Regions from separate parts of the Mesorhizobium sp. B2-2-3 genome, predicted to be linked through region 1. Evidence: riboswitches for the same ligand, from Rfam matches in the RefSeq annotation. Region 1 holds a riboswitch; the other holds the start of a gene.
The links. Region 1 has a riboswitch for thiamine pyrophosphate ahead of FJ951_RS16140 (YkoF family thiamine/hydroxymethylpyrimidine-binding protein). Riboswitches for the same ligand answer to the same signal wherever they lie in the genome.
Positions count from the first base shown of each region.

Region 2: linked by a shared signal. The riboswitch ahead of thiB (thiamine ABC transporter substrate binding subunit) and the one ahead of FJ951_RS16140 (YkoF family thiamine/hydroxymethylpyrimidine-binding protein) in region 1 are both predicted to bind thiamine pyrophosphate.

Region 1 covers NZ_VFWC01000008.1:61,260-71,421, reverse strand. Annotated here, with positions in the region: gene FJ951_RS16180 (class I SAM-dependent methyltransferase) at 1-286, opposite strand, end outside; gene FJ951_RS16175 (glycosyl hydrolase 108 family protein) at 471-1,208, shown strand; gene FJ951_RS16170 (hypothetical protein) at 1,211-1,411, shown strand; gene FJ951_RS16165 (ABC transporter permease) at 1,408-1,647, shown strand; gene FJ951_RS16160 (hypothetical protein) at 1,632-1,832, shown strand; gene FJ951_RS16155 (hypothetical protein) at 1,933-2,244, shown strand; gene msrA (peptide-methionine (S)-S-oxide reductase MsrA) at 2,430-2,948, shown strand; gene FJ951_RS16145 (hypothetical protein) at 3,076-3,393, opposite strand; TPP riboswitch at 3,612-3,725, shown strand; gene FJ951_RS16140 (YkoF family thiamine/hydroxymethylpyrimidine-binding protein) at 3,716-4,324, shown strand; gene FJ951_RS16135 (ABC transporter permease) at 4,360-5,178, shown strand; gene FJ951_RS16130 (ABC transporter ATP-binding protein) at 5,175-5,942, shown strand; gene FJ951_RS16125 (ABC transporter substrate-binding protein) at 5,935-6,957, shown strand; gene FJ951_RS16120 (tetratricopeptide repeat protein) at 7,126-9,528, opposite strand; gene FJ951_RS28810 (hypothetical protein) at 9,677-9,856, shown strand; gene FJ951_RS16110 (DUF3309 family protein) at 9,952-10,116, shown strand.
Region 2 covers NZ_VFWC01000013.1:99,598-109,759, forward strand. Annotated here, with positions in the region: gene FJ951_RS22700 (ABC-F family ATP-binding cassette domain-containing protein) at 1-1,225, opposite strand, end outside; gene FJ951_RS22705 (thiamine diphosphokinase) at 1,227-1,871, opposite strand; TPP riboswitch at 1,960-2,075, shown strand; gene thiB (thiamine ABC transporter substrate binding subunit) at 2,118-3,116, shown strand; gene thiP (thiamine/thiamine pyrophosphate ABC transporter permease) at 3,354-4,967, shown strand; gene thiQ (thiamine ABC transporter ATP-binding protein) at 4,967-5,749, shown strand; gene FJ951_RS22730 (M48 family metalloprotease) at 6,007-7,470, shown strand; gene FJ951_RS22735 (RNA polymerase factor sigma-32) at 7,543-8,409, opposite strand; gene FJ951_RS22740 (amino acid ABC transporter substrate-binding protein) at 8,732-9,505, shown strand; gene FJ951_RS22745 (ABC transporter permease subunit) at 9,612-10,162, shown strand, end outside.

The DNA of each region.
Region 1 (10,162 bases):
AGAGCACCCGCCCGTGCGGGTAGGCGAGCGCGCTGGTCTTGATGGTGATCTGGGTGTGGAGGGCCAGTTCGTCGAGCCAGTCGCGATCGACGGCAAAGCCGGTTTCGGCCTCGAGCCTGTCGATCTCAGCGAATGAGACGCGCCGGGTGGCTTCGAACAGCCTCAGATATTCCTTTTTCGAGGCACGCGGCGCCGAGCCCAGCGGGTCGACGTTCCAGCGGCGATCGATGGCGGCCGACAGCCTGTTGAAGGCCAGGCGCCGCGCGGCGCCAACAAAGTCTCTCATCCCAGACCTGTTCGTCCCAAAATTGTATTTTTTCTAACCATGCGCCGGCCGGCGCGCAAGGCGACCTCCGGTTTTGACGCACTGCAAGTAGGCACCGAGGCGCGCGCAACGGCGACTATCCGCACCCCTGTGCTGCCGGCGATCACCCACTCACCTCATCCACCAAGAAATCGAAAGGGATATCATGGACCGCAATTTTACGCGGGCGCTTGCGCTCGTCCTCAAATCCGAAGGCGGCTGGTCGGACAATCCGGCCGATCCGGGCGGCGCCACCATGAAGGGCGTCACGCTCGCCAATTTCCGCCGCTACGTGAAGGCGGATGCCGCCAAGGCGGATCTCAGGAAGATCAGCGATGCCCAGCTCGCCACGGTGTACCGCCGCTTCTACTGGGATGCGGTGGCTGGCGCCGAGTTGCCCGACGGCGTGGACTACGCGGTGTTCGACTATGCCGTGAACAGTGGGCCGGGCAGGGCGGCGAAATATCTTCAAGCAGTGGTCGGCACCGCCCAGGACGGCCGCATCGGGCCCGAGACGCTCGCGGCCGTCGGTTCCCGACCGGCCGCCGTCGTCATCGACAATCTCTGCGATGCCCGCCTGGCTTTCCTGAAGCGGCTTCCGACCTGGCCGACTTTCGGCAAAGGCTGGTCGAGCCGGGTCGGATCCGTCCGCGCACAGGCGCTGCTGCTGATGGCTGTCGGGGCAGGCGAGGCATCGGCCACGCGGCCAGATCCTGCGCCGACCGCTGCTGCGGCGGCGCCGGGCGGCGCTGCTGCCACAGATGCCGTCGAACCGGTCGCGGCGGCGCCTGCCGGCGCCAACATCCCAGCCGCCGCCAAGGCGGGCGGGATCATTGTCGCGTGCCTGCTCGTCGCCTACGCCGCCTGGCACCACGTCGCCGCCGCCTTGCAAGGAATGTTCTGATCATGGCCACGACAACCCAGCCGACCATCCGTCCGACCAACAAGCTGACGGCCGCGACCATCGCCGCCGCCGCCGTTTCGATTTCGGGCGTCTTCGTGCGCAATGTCTGGCCATCCTGGTACGATGCCGAGACATGGGCCACGCTGCTGCCGCTGGCCGTCTTTGCCGTCGGCTATCTCGTCAAGGACGCGCCAAACCAATGAGCGCGCTCCTCTCCTTCCTGCTCAGCAATTCGACCGTTCTCGGCATCGGCGCAGCCATCGTCGCTGCGTTTGGCTGGGGTGTTCGCCAGCGGCTTGCCGGCGAGCGCGCCGAACGTAGCCGGCAGGCCGCGGCCGAGGCGGCGGCGCGCGACGTCGCCGACCAGGTTGACAACGACATCGGCGCGCTACCCGCCGCCACTGCCCGAAAGGAGCTCAGGTCATGGGCAAGGGATTGATTGTCGCAGCGGCCGCAGCACTTGTCGCGGTAGCCGGCTGCACCACCGTCACCGGCGGATTTTGCGCGGTCTCGAGCCCGCTGCGCTTGTCCGCATCCGCCGTCGCAGCACTGTCGGATGCGGAAGTCCGGACGCTGCTGGCGCACAACCGCAAGGGCGAGAAACTGTGCGGGTGGAAACCATGACGATCGTATTGCCGCTCGATTCGGGCCCTGCTGCTCGGGGACCGCTCATCTTCGGTGCCGGATCGGTCATTCTGTTTCCTGATCGCGAGACAATGAAATGATGCATGATATTTTCGACCTGCTCGGTATCAAGGTGCCGGTGGTGGTCGCCGGCCTTTCCGGCGGCATATTGCGCGCGCTGTCGCGCCACCGCTACAAACCGCGCGAGATGGTGGCCTCGCCGATCTGCGGCGCGCTAGCCGCCGCCTATCTGACGCTGCCCGTGGTCCAGTATTCCCGCGCCATGGGCCTGCCGATGGCCAATGACGACACCACGACCCTGGCGGCCGCATTCCTCATCGGCGTCTGCGCGATGTGGATATCGGATATCGTATTCGAGGTCGTGGTGCGCAGGTTCAGGCCTGGGGAGTGACGCCGCGCGTCCGTGGTGATCGGCAGCAGGACGCGCCCGTCGACTGGACGAAGCCGACGACAATGCCCATCTATGGGAAATCCTGGAGCGGCTGTCATAGCGCCGGGCCTCCAGTTTTATCGTGCGCAATTCCGGACGGAAACGGCTACAACCTTTCCCCGGAGTTGCTTTTGGGGAGATTTGATATGGCGACTTCAAGCGAACGCGCGGTGCTTGCCGGCGGCTGTTTCTGGGGCATGCAGGATCTGATCCGACGCATCCCGGGCGTCCTGTCCACGCGCGTCGGCTACAGCGGCGGCGACGTGCCTGATGCCACCTACCGAAACCACGGCACCCATGCCGAAGCCATCGAGATCAATTTCGATCCCGCCGGGGTGAGCTACCGTACGCTGCTGGAGTTCTTCTTCCAGATTCATGATCCGACGACACGCAACCGCCAGGGCAACGATGTGGGGATGAGCTACCGTTCGGCGATCTACTACACCAGCGATGAGCAGAAGCGCGTCGCCGAAGACACCATCGCCGACGTCGACGCCTCGGGCCTGTGGCCCGGCAAGGTGGTCACCGAGGTGGCTCCGGCCGGCGCGTTCTGGGAAGCCGAACCCGAGCATCAGGACTATCTGGAGAAATACCCGAACGGCTACACCTGTCATTTCGTCAGGCCGGGCTGGAAGCTGCCGGTTCGCGAAAAGGCTGTTTCGTAGGCGAGACGAAGGCCGATGGCGGTTTACGTCTCAGGCGCCTGCCTGTTCGGCGAGGGTGAAACATAAAGAGACGGAAACGCCACGGAACAGGCGCCCCGTGGCATTCTCCAGCAGTTTCGGCGAGTGGCTACTTGCCGCAATGCTTGTCGTTGACAGTCGGCGAAGCCGTGCCCGGAGCGGTGTGGCTGGCATCCGGCTGAGCACCTTGTGGGCTGGCCGGACAGTTCCGGTCCGCGTTCGAATTCATGCCGTCGGGCATGACGGTCGTGCTCCCGGTCGTGCCAGGATCCACCGTGTTCGGCGATGCCGGCGTGTTCGGGTCGACCGTGACCGACTGGCCGCTGCCGGGCCCATTATTGGCGCCGTTTCCGCCAGCACTTTGCGCCATCGCCGAAGTCGCGAGACCAATGGTAAGAGCCGAAGCTGCGAGGATTTTCATGAGCATGGTTTGTCTCCATTTCTGTGAAGTCTTCGCTCGTTTCCACGAAGTTCGTCGCGTTTGCGACTATAGGGACAACCACTCGTCGTGGCTAAGGTTCCGGACAAATTTCCCTCAAGACCGGGCCCGACGGAACCGCCCATAAATCAGGCCTGGCGCAATGCATTTCCGGCGATGGTCCTGAAAAAACAGCTTTCATAGCCGCCCGATTGGTGCTTTAACGCGTCCATCCACAGGGGTGCTCCGTACGGTCGGGGCTGAGACGGGGGCGGCAAGCCCACAGACCCTAGAAGCTGATCTGGGTAATACCAGCGGAGCGAGGCGGGCGATGTTTTCAGGCGCACAGATTTCCCTATATCCCATGTCCAGCGATTTTGTCGGCGTCATCCTTGGCGCGCTCGGGGCACTGGACCCTTATCGTGATCGACTGCGGATCGAGACCGACGATATCTCGACCTTGCTGGTCGGACCGCCCGAGGTGCTGTTTCCTGCCATGCGCGACCTGTTCGTGGCGGCAGCGCGCAGCGGCAAGCATTGCGTGCTTTCGGCCGCCATCTCGCGCGGCTGCCCGGGCGAGCCGGACGATCTGATCTGCCGCTCCGACGCGTTTGGCGGACCTGCCGGGCCGCTCGGCCCGCGCAAGGAAGCCGCTATCGCCGCCGTGCGCGGCGTGGCCGCCACCGGCCAGCCGGCGGCGGCGCAGTTCTCGCTTTATGTCATGGGCACCGACGACCACATGGACGAGATCTATGGCTGCATCGACTTCCTGAAGCAGTCGGGCGTATATGAGCGCTCCAAGCATTTCTGCACAAAGTTGCGCGGCGACGCAGGCGCCATTTTTACCGCACTCAACGAGGCCTTTTGCCGCTTCGGGCCGGGTGCCGGCCACGTAACGCTCGACGTCACCGTCTCGGCCAACAGCCCCACCGCCGTCTGACGGCGCGCCCCGCGCCATCCGCTCCGGGTACCTGCGTGTCCTCCCCGTCCGCCCCTTCGCGTCCGATCGTGGACCTCATCGCCAGAACCGCTCCGGCGATGCTTTCGGTGGGGCTGCTGCTAGCCGCGTGGGAACTCTATGCGCGCTTTGGTGGCATCAAGCCGACAATCCTCCCGGCGCCATCGCGCGTCTTCGCTCAGGCAATGCTCAACCGGCACGCGCTGGCCGATAACGCCGTGCCAACCCTCCGCGCCACGCTCGCAGGCTTTGCCTGTTCGCTCGGCGGTGCCTTTGCGCTGTCGATATTGATCGACTTCTCCCAGCCATTGCGGCGCGCCCTTTTTCCGGTCTTCGTGGTCAGCCAGACCTTGCCGCTGGTGGCGATTGCACCGCTGGTGGTGCTGTGGTTCGGCTTTGGGCTGATGCCCAAGATCATGCTGGTGGCGCTGGTCACCTTCTTTCCGATGTTGGTGGCTTTGGCCGAAGGATATGAGGCGACGGAGGCTGAGATCGGCCAAATGCTGCGCGCCATGGGGGCAGGGCGCTGGCGTGTCTTCGTCCTGGCGCGGCTGCCCTCGGCGCTGCCCTACTTCTTCGCCGGTGTCAGGATCTCGATCACCTATGCTGTCGTGGGCGCCATCTTCGCCGAATATGCGGGCGCGGCGAAGGGCCTCGGCATCTACATGCTCAACGCCAAGAACAACTTCCGCCCGGACCTGGTGCTGGCCGCCGTCGCCGTCAGCGCCGTGCTGACGCTCGTCCTGTTCGGGCTGACGATGCTGGTCCAGCGCCTTGCCATGCCATGGGAACGGACCGCCGGCGGGCGGGCCGCAGGAAAGGGGCCGTGGCGATGAACCGGCTCGAACTGCGACATGTGCGCAAGGCCTTCGAAGGACTCGACGTGCTTGCCGACATTTCGCTCAGCGTCGGCGCCGGCGAATTCGTCTCCATTCTGGGCCCCTCCGGCGCCGGCAAGTCGACGCTGTTCCAGTTTCTGACCGGCGCGCTTCACGGCGAGGGCGAGATATTCTTCGACGGCAAGCCGCTCGATGACCACGGCCGGCATTTCGCTTTCATGCCGCAGCGCGACGCGTTGATGCCTTGGCGGCGCATTCTTGACAACGCCACGCTCGGGCTTGAGGTGCAAGGTGTCAGGCGCAAGGCTGCCCGCGCTCGCGTTGCTCCGCTGTTCGAGGAATTCGGGCTTGCCGGTTTCGAACGGCATTTTCCGGCGCAGCTTTCCGGCGGCATGCGCCAGCGCGCGGCCTTGCTGCGCACCGTGGTGCAGGAACGCGATATGCTGCTGCTCGACGAGCCGTTCGGCGCACTCGATGCGCTGACCCGCGCCGCCATGCAACGCTGGTTGGAACAGATGTGGCGGCGCCACTGCTGGACGGCGCTGCTGATCACCCACGACGTGCGCGAAGCTGTGTTCCTGTCCGACCGCATCTATGTGCTTTCGGCGCGGCCGGCGCGCGTCGTCGCTGAGATCACCGTGCCGCTGCCGCGTCCACGCGAACTGGCCGGCGGCGCTGCACGGCAGGCCGGCACCCTCGAAGCCGAGATCCTCGACATCCTCCTCAACCCGAGCCACCAGAAGGACACGGACCATGACTGACCTGACGCGCCGGCAAGCCTTGCTGCTCACTGCCGCTGCCGGCCTTCCCCTTATAGCCCGGCCAGGCCGATCTCTTGCCCAGGCGGCCGCCCGGAAAGTAACGGTGGCGCTGGACTGGACGGTCAACACCAACCATATCGGCCTGTTCGTCGCTCGCGACAAAGGGTTTTACAGCGAGGCCGGCCTCGAGGTCGACATCCTGCCCTACAGCGATACCGGTGCAGGCACGCTGGTTGCCAACCGCGTTGCCGATTTCGGCATCAACGGCTCCATCGGCCTCTTCACCCAGAAAGCCGCCGGCGCCGATCTCAAGGCGGTCTATGCCGTGGTGCAGTCCGAAACCGGACGGCTGGTGTTCAATGCAGCGCGTGACGAGATCAAAACCCCCAGGGATCTTGACGGCCTGACCTATGGCGGTTTCGGCAGTGCCTGGGAAAACGCGCTGATCTCGACCATCATCCGTCACGACGGCGGCAAGGGGGCTTTCGAAACGGTGACGCTCGGCACGTCCGCCTATGAGGCGCTGGCCAACGGTTCGGTCGACTTCACGTTGGAGGTCTCGACCTGGGAAGGCGTCGAGGCAGAACTGAAAGGCGTCAAACAGCGAAGCTTCGTCTATGCCGACTACGGCGTGCCCGACGAGCACACCACGCTGATCTCCTCTAGCGATGCGTATCTGCGTGCAAATCCGGAATTGGCGTCGGGCTTCATACGGGCAACGCGGCGCGGCTACCAGTTCACCGTCGATCATCCCGAAGAAGCGGCCACACTGCTGATCGCCGCCAACAAGGACGCCCTGACCAATCCGGCATTGATCCACGCCTCGCTGAAGACGCTGATCGACGGGCACTATCTGCGCCGGCGAAACGGCGCCATAGGCAGCATGGACCCGGCCAAGATGGAAGCGATCGGTTCCTATCTCTTCGCCGCCGGCATCCTCCGGAACGGGGACGGCGAGCCCGTTGCCCGGCAACCGGATTTTGGCAACTATTTCAGTAACTTCTATTTGGGGTAGGGATCAAACCGCATCGGGCGCCAGCGCTGCTCAAGCTGGTTGCCTTTCGTCAGCCTCGTCAGAGCTGCGCCCAAGGCAAAACCTTTACCGCAATAAAGCACAGAGCGGCGACTGCCATTACGCCCAAACCACTCCAACGCAAAATCCGCGCCCTCCCGAAAAGCCCGTCTAATCTACCCCAAGGCTCAGTGCCTTCTTGCGATCGGCCTGAGCACGCTTGCGGTTGCCCTTGGCTTCCCACGCCCGGCTCCGCGCCTCGTAGGCGGTTGCGAAATCCGGCTTAAGCCTTATCGCCTGGCTGAAATCCGCGATGGCCCCTTCATAGTCCGCTCTGCTGGTTCGGATCACGCCTCGACCGAAATAGCCAAAGGGGTTCTTGTGATCGAGGCTGATGGCCTTTTCGAAATCGTGCAGCGCGGCGACGTCCTCGTGCCCTCCCATCCATAGGAGGCCTCGATCGGCATAGACCCTTGCGTCCGCGGGGTTGAGATTGATGGCCTTTTCGAAGTCGGCAAACGCCCCGTCGTAGTTTTCCTGGAAACTGAGGTTCTGGCCGCGACTGTAGTAGGTCTCGGCTATATTCGGATTGATCGCGATCGCCTGCGTGTAATCGGCAACAGCATGAGCATAATCGTTCTTGGCCTCCCAAGCCATGGCCCGGGCCAGATAGGCGTCATGAAATGCCGGGACCAGTGCGATCGCCTTGCCATACAGGGCTATGGCGCCGTCATAGTCATTTTTCTCATGCAGCCTCCGACCCTTGGCGAAAAGCGCCTTGGCGGCCGAATCAGTATCGCTCGGTGCGGCCGAACCGGCGGCTGAACTGGCGGTGGCCGCCGCCGAGCTGACGGCGCCGAGCGTGGCGGCCGCCATATCGCCCTGTCCCTTCGCAGCCACAGCCGCCTTGCGGGCGACCGCGTAATCGCGATTGTCGGGATCGAGCTTGATCGCCTGGCCGAAGTCGGCGATTGCCTCGTCATAGTCCTTCCTGTCAGCACGCGCCATGCCGCGCCCATAATAGCTGGCGTCGTCTTTCGGATCGATCTCGATGGCTACCGAATAGGCGGCAATCGCGCGCCCCGCGTCGCCCTTGGCGTGCCAGGCCATGCCCATGCAGAAGTAGGCGTCGCGCGCTTTTGGATCGAGTGTTGAAGCCCGGCTGCAATCGGCAAGAGCGCCTTCGGCATCGCCTGACGTGATCTTGGCGAGGCCCCGGCGAGAATGAGCCGCAGCAAAATTGGGGGCGAGCTGGATGACCGTGTCGTAATCGGCGATCGCTTGCTCGTAAACGCGTTTGGCGGCCTGGGCCTTGCCGCGGCCGTAATAGGCGAACCGGTTGTTCGGATCGAGCGCAATCGCTTTGTTGTAGGCGCCGATCGCCTGATCGTACTTGCCCATGTCCAGGAAGGCATCGCCGCCAAGGATCGCTTCGAGGGCGCGCGGATCGGTCGCCTCCAGAACCCTTGCGGCCAGCGTGTCTTCGGTGGCAGTGATATCCGGAACGACGGCTCGCTGCTTTTGCTGTTGGGTGTCCGGCAACTGTGCCGGCTTGCTTTGGTCGGCGGCAAGCTGAGCGCCGCAGCTTCCTGCCCGCGTCGGATCAAGCTCGATGGCGCGCAGGCAATCCGCCGCCGCTCCGGCGCTGTCTCCCTTGAGTGTCCTTGCGCGGCTGCGCCCGAGATAGGCGTCCGCATTGTCGGGATCGAGGCTGATCGCCTTGTCAAAATCGAGAAGCGCGCCCTCGAGGCCATACTTCGACAGCCGCATTCCCGCACGCTCGATCAAGGTCTTTGCGGCTGCGCGATTGCTGGTCGTATCCTTGGCGGCGGATAAGTCCTCGCCGGGCGCCTGTTCAGCATCGTCATCGGTGACAGTGGGATCGAACTCACTCTCGGCGGCGCGGGCGATACCGCGTTTGACATTGGCCAATATGTTGTTGGGATCGATACGGACCGCCTCGTCATACTCGGCCAGGGCCTGTTTCGGGTCGCCCATCCTGTCCCAGGCGATGCCCAGGCCCGCATGCGCCTTGCCATTCTGAGGGTCCGCCTCGATTGCCTGTTGGAAATCGATGACGGCCGCGTCGATCTTGCCCTTGTGCAGGAAGGCGAGGCCACGGTTGCTGTAGGCATCGCTGGAAGACGGCTCCAGGCTGATGGCGATGTTGAAGTCCGCGATCGCACGGTCGTCGTCTCCATTGCTGAACCAGTCGGCGCCGCGGTTGAGATACGCGGAAGCGTCGTTCGGATCGAGCGCGATCGCCTCGCTGTAGTCGGCGATCGATCGGTCGTATTGCTTCTGGTCGCCGAGAGCGACGCCCCGTTGGAAATAGGCTGTGGCGCGGCTGCGCGCTGGCTCTGCGGCGTCCTCCGCAATCGCGGAGCAGGCAACAATGCGCTTGTCCGGCTCGATGTCCTCGCCGAAGCAGGTTGCATAATCCTTCTCGGCTGCTAGCGCAGGCGTGTTCCGGGCGAGAGCGGCGCCAAGCCCGGCTGAGGGCCACCGGTCGGGCGCAAGGCTTGTCAGCGCGATCGCGGCGGCGAGGAGCCGCGCATCCTTCCACCTCATCATATCGCTGGTCCCCCCAAAACTTTAATCCGCCTTGGCAGCTAGGTTCCCTACTGTTCCTTATTTGTTCCAGAAATGCAAGCATGAATTGCAAATCCGCTCTCACAGATCTGACGATGCAAGATCGAGATAAGTCGAAGTGGATCCGATCTTGACGCTCAACCACCTGTTTTTGCTGTCGGCTTTATCCTTCTACAATCTCGCCGTTTACGCCGTAATCACGTTCCTTCAGCTTTATCGTATCCTGCGCGTCGGCCGGTCGGAAAGCCCCGCCATTGCGGCAGGACTGCTGCACGAATTGCGCCGTCGCCTTCTCGACGTCATGCATTAGGTGGAACGCGAACGCGTTCAAAGCGTTGTCTGTGAGCAACATTCTCAACCCAGAAGTGCCGAACCGGCGCGCAAGTGCCTGCGGGAGTGGAAGCCATGAGTCTTGGAACCATCCTTATCATCATCCTTATCCTCGCCCTGCTCGGCGGCTTCAGCGGCCTCGGCGGCGGTCCGTTCTACGGAACCGGTTATTATGGTGGCGGCGGGCTGGGGCTTGTGTTGCTGATCGTCATTATTCTGGTCGTGCTCGGACGCATCTAAAGCGCGTCGTGCACGTCGTTCTCACAAGGCGAGAGCCGCTTTTGGG
Region 2 (10,162 bases), on a different contig from region 1:
CGCCGCCCGACAGCTCGCGCACCGGCGTGCGTGCCTGCTCCGGCTTGAACAGGAAGTCCTTCATGTAGGAGACGACGTGGCGCTGCTCGCCATTGATGACAAGGTTCTCGCCGCGCCCGTCGGTGAGATACTGAGCCAGCGTCTCCTGCGGATCGACCGCCTCGCGCTTCTGGTCGAGCGTGGCGATCTCCAGATTTGTGCCGAGCCGCACCGAACCGGCATCCGGCTGCAACTCCCCGGTCAGCATCTTCAGAAGCGTCGTCTTGCCGGCGCCGTTCGGCCCGACGAGGCCGATGCGGTCGCCGCGCTGGATGCGGGTCGAGAACCCCTTGACCACGGTGAGGTCGCCAAAGCTCTTCTCGATGTTCCTGGCCTCGATCACCAGCTTGCCGGATTCGGCGGCGTCGCTGGCCACCATGGTCGCGGTGCCTTCGGCGCCGCGATGGCCGCGAAAACGCTGGCGCATGGTCTGCAATTCGCCCAGGCGGCGCATGTTGCGCTTGCGCCGCGCCGTCACGCCATAGCGCAGCCAGTGTTCCTCGCGCACGATCTGGCGGCCGAGCTTGTGCTGTTCGCGCTCTTCTTCCTCAAGCACCTGGTCGCGCCATTCCTCGAAATGGCCGAAGCCCTTATCCAGCCGGCGCGTCTGGCCCCGGTCGAGCCACACGGTGGCGCGCGATACGCGCTCAAGGAAACGGCGGTCGTGCGAGATGACGATGAGGGCCGAGGAGGTGCGGACGAGTTCCTCTTCCAGCCATTCGATCACCGAGAGATCGAGGTGGTTGGTCGGCTCATCGAGCAGCAGGATATCAGGCTCGGGCGCCATGACGCGGGCAAGGGCGGCGCGCCTGGCCTCGCCGCCGGAGAGGTCGCCCGGCTGCTCCTCGCCCGAGAGGCCGAGGTGCTCCATCAGGTAGCTGGCGCGATAAGGATCGTCGGCGGGACCGAGGCCGGCCTCGACATAGGCGCGCACGGTTGCGAAGCCGTCCATGTCGGGCATTTGCGGCAGATAGCGGACGGTCGCCGATGGCTGGCGGAACACCTCGCCGTCCTGCGGCTCGATCAGGCCGGCGGCGATCTTGAGCAGCGTCGACTTGCCGGACCCGTTGCGGCCGACCAGCGCGATCTTGTCGCCGGCCGACGCAGCCAAGTCGGCGCCGTCGAGCAGGGGCGTGCCGCCGAAGGTCAGTTTTATTCCGTCGAGATTGAGAAGAGGCGGCGCCATGTCAGCTTTCTGGCAAGGGATAGGGATGGGCGAGCAGCAGCGCGCGGCCCGCTCCCAGCGCGATCTCGAGCCTGCCCTTGACCTCGTTGGAGATGGTCAGCGACGAGCCGAACGCGACCTTGACGCGGTCAAGCGGCCATTTCGCACCAGCGACGGTCAGCCCTGCAAGCTCGGAAAAACCCAGGATCGAGAACAGGGTGCCGTCGGCATAGTCGAAGCGGGCCGTGCCGTGCGCCAGGGGCACGGCTTCCTGCGCGCCGCTGGTCAACAGCACCTTTGTCCCGGCCCCGGCCAGCCGCAGGGCGAGCGCCATGTGCAGGAAGGCATGGTCGGCGCGCTTGCCGCCGAAGGCGCCGGCGAGCACGAGGCTGGTAGCGCCGCGCTCCAGGGCGGCCGATATCGCGAGTTCTCCATCGGTGGCGTCTTTCTCTGCCGGAAAGGTCCGGCGCGGCACGGCGGCCAACTCATCCGGCAGGCCGGCGGGCACGGAGTCGAAATCGCCGACCCACAGTTCCGGCACAAGGCCGAGCGTGCTTGCATGGCCGATGCCGGCATCGGCGGCGATGACGCGGGTTCCCTCGACCTGACGGTCGAGCCGTGGCGTGCGGACGAGATCGCCGCCAAGCAGGATGGTGAATGTGCTCATATCGTGTGGCCCTTACCAGCCCGACAGCGGAAACGGAAGGCCGGCAAACAGCCACTTGCGCGGTTCACCGGCCGGGCCTATGTGTCGAGGCGCTCTAACGGGGTGCCGGACGCGATATTTCGCGGACCGGCTGAGAGGCAGTCTCGCCAACCCGCTGAACCTGATCCGGTTTGTACCGGCGGAGGGATTAGACGTTTCGGACAGTCCGACGCCTCAATTCCTTTAACCCGAACGAAGGAGGCGCCGATGCGCACGCTTTTATACGCCCTTGTCTCTGCAATGGTCGTGGTTCTGTCCGGGCCGGCCTTAGCCAAGGACAAGCTCACCGTCTACACTTATGAGAGCTTTACCGCCGACTGGGGCCCCGGCCCGGTGGTGAAGAAGGAATTCGAGGCCGAATGCGGCTGCGATGTCGACTTCGTCTCGGTTGCCGACGGCGTCGCGCTGCTCAACCGCGTCAAGCTGGAAGGGGCCGCGACCAAGGCCGACATCGTGCTTGGCCTCGACACCAATCTCACCGCCGATGCCAAGGCCACTGGCCTGTTTGCGCCGCATGGCGCCGTGACCGGGCTCAATGTGCCGGGCGGCTGGAACGACGACATCTTTGTCCCGTACGACTATGGCTATTTCGCCGTCGTCTATGACACGCAGAAGCTGAAGACGCCGCCCAAGAGCCTGAAGGAATTGGTCGAGGGCAGTGCCGACGACAAGATCGTTATCCAGGATCCGCGCACCTCGACGCCGGGCCTCGGCCTGCTGTTGTGGGTGAAGTCGGTCTATGGCGACAAGGCGCCGGAGGCCTGGGCCAAGCTCAAGGCGAAGGTCTTGACCGTGACGCCGGGCTGGAGCGAGGCCTACGGCCTGTTCACCAAGGGCGAGGCGCCGATGGTGCTGTCCTACACGACCTCGCCCGCCTACCACATGGTTGCCGAGAACACCGAGCGCTACCAGGCCGCTTCCTTGGAGGAGGGCGAGTATCTGCAGATCGAGGTCGCCGGCATCACCACGACGGGAGCCAAAAATCCGCTGGCGGAAAAGTTCATCGCCTTCATGACCGGGCCGAAATTCCAGGATGCCATCCCCGAGACCAACTGGATGTTCCCGGCCGGCAAGACCGACAAGCCGCTCAATCCGGCCTTCGACAGACTGGTCAAACCGACCAAAACCTTGCTGTTCAGTCCCGAGGAGGTCGCGGCCAACCGCAAGGCATGGGTGGATGAATGGCTGGCGGTGATGAGCAAGTAGTTTGGTCGTATGATCGGATGATGAGTGCTCTACAGCGCCCCCCACTGTCCTGCCGGACATCTCCCCCACGAGGGGGGAGATTGGCCGTCACGACGGCTTTCGCCAATTGGCGACGTCACAGGAGAGGGTGGAGCGCTGAAGCAGCCAATCTCTCCCCAAGTGGGGGAGATGTCCGGCAGGACAGAGGGGGGCGCGAAGGAACGCGACGCTCGCTAAAGGTCCTTTGGGTGGCGCAGCGTGCAGCGCGCGTCTGACCCCCGCATCTCCGCCGGTATCCTCGCGCTTGCGGCGATCGGGCTCCTGATCGGCGGCGCGTTTGCGGGTCTTCTTTTCGAAGGCGCGAACGATTTCTCCGGAGCCTGGGCAGCCTTCGATCCTTATCTCCTGCGCGTCGTGCGCTTTACGTTGTGGCAGGCGGCGCTTTCGACGCTGTTGTCGGTGGCGCCGGCCCTGTTCGTGGCTCGCGCGCTGTCGCGGCATCCGCGCTTTCCCGGCCGCGGCTTCATCCTCCAGCTCTTCGCCCTGCCGTTGGCGCTGCCGGCGATCGTGGCGGCGCTCGGCATCCTGGCGCTCTATGGCCGCGCCGGCTATTTCGCCGGCTTTCTTGGTGCCGTCGGCGGTTACAATTGGCCGGGCATCTATGGCCTCTCCGGCATCCTCGTTGCTCATGTCTTCTTCAACCTGCCGCTGGCCACGCGGCTGTTCCTCGAAGCGCTGCAAACCATCCAAGCCGACCAATGGCGGCTGGCGAGCCAGCTCGGCATGGGTGCCGCACCGGCTTTCCGGCTGATCGAGTGGCCGACACTGCGCGCCGCTCTGCCGGGCGTCGCCGGCCTGGTGTTCATGCTCTGCATCACATCCTTCACGATCGTGCTGACGCTGGGCGGTGGCCCCGGCGCGACGACGCTGGAGGTCGGCATCTACCAGGCTCTGCGTTTCGATTTCGATCCCGCGCGGGCGGTGGCGCTGACGCTGCTGCAGATCGCGCTGACCTTTGTCGTGGTGCTGGCGTTGACGCGGCTCGGCGCCAACACCACCGGTGACGCCAATCTGCCGGTGGCGCCGCGCCGCTACGTCTCGGCCGGCAGGACCGAGACCGCGCTGAATGCCGCGCTCGTCGTGCTGGCCCTTTTGTTTGTCGGCGGGCCGATGACGGCGACGCTGATGTCAGGCCTCGGCGCCGACCTTGGCCGTCTCGCCGGCGAGGCGGCGGTGCGGCAGGCGACGCTGACCAGCGCCGTGCTGGCCTTCCTGTCGGCGCTGCTGTCGGTTGCGCTGTCGCTTTCGCTCACCATGGCGCGCCGCGTGCTGGCCCTGAAGCGCCGCTCCGGTCCGCGGACCGTGCTCGAACACGCCACCGACACCGGCGCCGGCTTCGTCCTGGTCGTGCCGCCCATCGTCATCGGCGCCGGCTGGTTCCTTCTGCTGCGCCATGTCGGCGATGTCTTTGCCATAGCCCCGGTCATGGTCGTCACCGTCAATGCAGTCATGGCGATGCCTTTCGCCATCCGTGCCATCCGCCCCGCCTATGATGCGGCGAGCGAGCGCCATGAGCGGCTCTGCGCGCTTCTGGCAATAGCGGGCTGGGCCCGGTTGCGGCTGGTCGACTGGCCGTCGCTGCGACGGCCGCTGGCCACCGCCTTCGCGTTTGCCATGGCGCTGTCGCTTGGCGATCTCGGTGTCATCGCACTGTTCGGCAGTGATTCCGTGCAGACTTTGCCCTACCTTCTCCTGGCGCGCATGGGCAGCTACCGTACCGAGGACGCCGCCGGCCTGGCGCTGCTGCTCGGTCTGGTCTGCCTTGCGCTTGTGGTGGCGGCGAGCTGGCTGGGAAGGGGGGAACGAGACTGATGGCTGCGGGCGCCACCAATGGTGCGACAAGGGGGGCCGAGGTGCGGCTGGACACGGTCTCGTTCAGCTACGGCGACGCGCCGCTCGTTTTCGATGTCGATTTCGCCGCGTCGAAAATTACCGCCATCATGGGGCCGAGCGGCTCGGGCAAGTCGACGCTGCTCAATCTGCTGGCGGGCTTCGAGACGCCGCAAGCTGGCCGCGTGCTGATCGGCGGCGCCGATGTCGGCGCGGCGCCGCCTTCGGCGCGGCCCGTGTCGATGGTGTTCCAGGAAAACAATCTTTTTGCCCATCTTTCGGTCGAAGAGAATGTCGGGCTCGGCCGCTCGCCCTCGCTGCGGCTGACCGAGGCCGACCGCGCTGACATCGCGGAGGCGATCGCGCGCACCGGCCTCGCGGGCAAGGAAAGACGCCTGCCGCGCGAACTTTCGGGAGGCGAACGCCAGCGTGTCGCATTGGCGCGCGTGCTGGTTCGCAACCGCCCGGTGCTTCTTCTGGACGAGCCTTTCGCTTCACTCGGACCGGCCTTGCGCGACGACATGCTCGATCTTGTCGCCGACGTGCATGCCGAGCGGGGCATGACGCTGCTGTTCGTTACGCACCAGCCACAGGACGCACGCCGTATTTGTGAGGAGGTGGTGTTCCTCGACAACGGCATGGTTGCCGCCAAGGGCAAGGCGGATGATTTCTTTGCCGGGGCTGGTCCTGAAGTTTTCCGGCGCTATGTTGGCACAAGCGCCTGGGAGGCTGGATCACGAGATATTGCCCGGAAGCGGACATAATTTACGCTCAAACCGGCTCCTGGCGACGGGGCGATTGCTTGCCATGACAGAGGTAGTGTGGCTAGGTCCGCCCCGTACCGGTCCGGTGCAGGCCGTGATTTGCCTGCAGCATCCGCCGCGCGTTGGTATGGCGTGGATGCTGTAATGCTTTGATTTGCGCATGAGCCCTTGCGAGGATCGCCCCGATTTTCGCGGGCATGCGCCAGACCCGAAAGGAAGCCGTTCTGCCGACCGGCACGGAAAGACCAAGAGGGAAAATGCTGGCGCGCTTTCTGGCGCTGGCCGGCTTTGTAGTGGCCCTGGCAAGCTGCCAGATGTTCACACCTCCGGAAGTCCAGGAATCCGGCTTCCAGCCTTCCGACAAACCGATCACGGTCGACAATGTCGCGGCCAATAACAAATTGGCCGAACTCGCCAAGGCGCAGCATCCACGCATACTGGCGACCTATGGCGGCGAATATTCCGATCCCAAGCTCGAGCGCATGGTCGCCAAGGTCGTCGGCAGCCTGACGGTGGTGTCGGCCAATCCGACCCAGACCTATCGCATCACCATCCTCAATTCGCCCAACGTCAATGCCTTCGCGCTGCCGGGCGGCTATCTCTACGTCACGCGCGGCCTGCTGGCGCTGGCCAATGATTCGGCCGAGCTCGCCGCCGTCATCGCGCATGAGATGGGCCACGTCACCGCTAACCACGGCCTGCAGCGCCAGCAGCTCGAGGCCGAGGAGGGGCTCGCCACCAAGGTTGTTTCCGACGTGCTCGGCGACAGCCCGACCGCCAAGGCGGCGCTGATCCGCGGCAAGCTGAGACTGGCGCAGTTTTCGCGCAACCAGGAACTGGAGGCCGACGCGATCGGCATCAAGTCGATCGGCGAAGCCGGCTACGATCCTTACGCCGCCGGCCGCTTCTTGCAGTCCATGTCGGCCTACACCGATTTCCGCTCGATCAGCGGCGCCACCGACGCCAGCCTCGATTTCCTGGCAACGCATCCCAATACGCCGCAGCGTATCGACCTTGCGCAACGCCATGCCCGCCAGTTCGGCCCGCCGGGCGTCGGCACCCGCGATCGCGACGCCTTCCTCGCCGGGATAGACGGCCTGCTCTACGGCGACACGCCGGAAGAAGGGTATGTGCGCGGCGAGACCTTTCTGCATCCGGGCCTGGGCGTGTCCTTCTCGGTGCCGGAGGGCTTCATCATCGACAATTCGGCCGCCGCCGTGACGGCGACCGGGCCGGGCGACATTGCGATCCGCTTCGACGGCGTGTCGATCGACAAGAACCGTGCGCTGACCGATTATATCAGGAGCGGCTGGGTGGCCGGTCTCGACGACGCGAGCGTCAGGCAGGAAACGATCAACGGCAACGAGGCGGCGACGGCGCATGCAGGCGCCGAAGGCTGGCAGTTCGATATCGCGGTAATCCGCGCCGGCGGCCAGGTCTACCGGCTGCTGACGGCGGCACCATCCGCCAGCACGTCGCTCGACACCGTGGCGCGTTCCGTCAGCGGCTCGTTCCGCATTCTGAGTGCCGCCGAAAAGGCGGCGCTGAAGCCGCTGCATATCCGCGTGGTCACCGTCCAGCCGGGGCAGACGATGGGTTCGCTTTCGGCGCAGATGGTCGGCGTCGACCGCAAACTCGACCTGTTCCGGGTGCTCAACGCGCTGTCGCCGGGGGCTGCGGTTTCGGCCGGCGACAAGGTCAAGATCGTCACCGACAAATAGCCGATAGTCGGCGCTGACCCGCTCTCTCGTTTTTGGGACGAGAAACTTCTAGGTAGTTTTCCTGGAATGGATTTAGGCGGCGGTGGCGAGGAATTCCGGGTTCTGCTTCACCAGCGCCACTTTCAGCTTTTCCATGGCGCGGGCCTCGATCTGGCGCACGCGTTCCTTGGAAATGCCAAGCGTCTCGCCGAGCGCTTCGAGCGTCGCGCCCTCGTCGCTCAGCCGACGCTCCTCGATGATGCGCAGCTCACGCGCGTTGAGTGCGGCAAGCGCCGCCTTCAGCCACATCGAGCGGCGTTCGATATCGATGGTGTCGCTGACGACCTCGTCGGGCAAGGGATCGTCCGACACGAGGAAGTCCATCCGCTCGGTCGCGCCCCCATCGTCGGCAAGCGGGACATTGAGGGAGGAGTCGGGCGCCGAGAGCCGCGAATCCATCAGCGCGACATCGGCTTCGGAGACGCCGAGGGCCGCTGAAACCTCGCGGTACAACGTCCTGTTCGACAGCGGCTCCGCGGCGCCGTTCGCCAGCCGGGCGCGCAGGCGCCGCAGGTTGAAGAACAGAGCCTTTTGCGCCGAGCTGGTGCCGCCGCGCACGATCGACCAGTTGCGCAGGATGTAGTCCTGCATCGAGGCCCGGATCCACCAGGTCGCATAGGTCGAAAACCGCACTTCGCGCTCCGGCTCGAAACGGGCCGCGGCCTCGAGCAGGCCGACATGGCCCTCCTGGACCAGATCGCCAAGCGGCAGGCCGTAATGACGGAATTTGGAGGCCATGGAAATGACCAGGCGCATATGCGCCACGGTGATGCTGTGCAGCGCGTTCTGGTCGTTGTCCTTTTTCCAGCGCAGCGCCAGCCGCAACTCCTCGTCGCGTTCGAGATAGGGAGCCCTCATTGCCGCGCGGACCATGATCCGTCCTGCCGTGTCTTCCATCATGAGGCACTCCCTGGCTCTGGCGATACGGATGTCATTTCGAAACCCGGCAGCCGCTCGACTTGAAATGACGGCGTCCTGCCCTACAACGAACGCAAAACGTGCCATGCGCGGGAAAGGTTCCGCCGCCGGCGGCGCGGCGTGGAGGCTGCGCGAAAAAACTCCGGGCGGGTTCGAGGCACCGCCAGAAACGTCAGTGGTAGAATCCGATTCCGAATAATGGATGTTTTTGAAATCTCATTCCTTATTTTTTCAACTCACATCTGTCAATTTCCAGCGCTCACACACCATGCCGGATATCAGGCCAGGACGGGATCACAGAAAAATGAAATGGCTCAAGTCGCTCATCGTCGCCGGAACTTTGCAGGTTCTGGCTGTTACCGCAGGCTATGCCGGCGCCAATCTCGACCAGATCAAGCAGGCCGGCGTCATCAAGGTCGGCACGGAGGGCACCTACGCACCCTTTACCTATCATGATGCCGGCGGAGCGCTGGTCGGCTTCGATGTCGAAATCGCCAAGGCGATCGGAGACAAGCTCGGCGTGAAGGTAGAGTTCCTCGAGGGCAAATGGGACGGGCTGATCGCGGGCCTCGATGCCAATCGCTATGACGCGGTCATCAACGAAGTCGGCATCACCGACGCCCGCAAGGCGAAATACGATTTCTCCGACCCCTACATCGCCTCCAAGGCAGTGCTGATCGTGCGCGGCGACAATACCGACATCAAGAGCTTCGCCGATCTCAAGGGCAAGAAGTCGGCGCAGTCGCTGACTTCGAATTTCGGCAAGCTGGCCGAGGCCAACGGCGCCGAACTGGTCGGTACCGACGGGTTCGACCAGTCGATCCAGCTGCTTTTGACCGGCCGCGCCGACGCAACCATCAATGACAGCCTGTCCTTCCTCGATTTCAAGAAGCACAAGCCGGATGCCAATGTGAAGATCGCGGCCCAGGAAGAGAACGCCGACTATTCCGGCGTCATCGTTCGCAAGGGCGATCCGGAACTGGTTGCCGCGATCAACAAGGCGCTGGCCGACATCAAGGCGGACGGCACCTATCAGAAGATCGCAGACAAGTATTTCGGACAGGACGTTTCGAAGTAATTTACGGCCGGGCCGTTGGCCCGCGCGACATCGCCCGGCGGCGGACCGTTTTGACGGCCCGCCGCCTTTCGCGTGATATACGGCAGTCGCAAGAAGGAGCCCTTTCGTGCCGCACTGGCTGCAACTCATGCTGGAATCGCTGCCTTCGCTGCTGTGGGCCGCGTTGATCTTCACCGTACCGCTGACGCTCCTGTCCTTTGTGCTTGGCTTGAGCGTCGGTCTTGGAACCGCGCTGATCCGGCTCTTCGGGCCAATGCCCCTGGTCGCGGTGGCGCGCTTCTACGTGTGGATATTTCGCGGCACGCCGCTCTTGGTGCAGCTGTTCCTGATCTTCTACGGCCTGCCCTCGGTCGGCATCCTGCTTGACGCTTTCCCCGCGGCGTTGATCGGCTTCACGCTCAATATCGGCGCCTATTCGTCGGAAATCATTCGCGCGGCGATAGGCGCGGTGCCAAAGGGGCAATGGGAGGCGGCCTATTCGATCGGCATGACCTGGAGCCAGGCGATGCGCCGCACCATCTTGCCGCAGGCTGGGCGCGTGGCGGTGCCGCCGCTCTCCAACACCTTCATCTCGCTGGTCAAGGACACGTCGCTGGCCGCCGCCATCACCGTGCCGGAAATGTTCCAGGCCGCGCAGCGCATCGTCGCCACCACCTA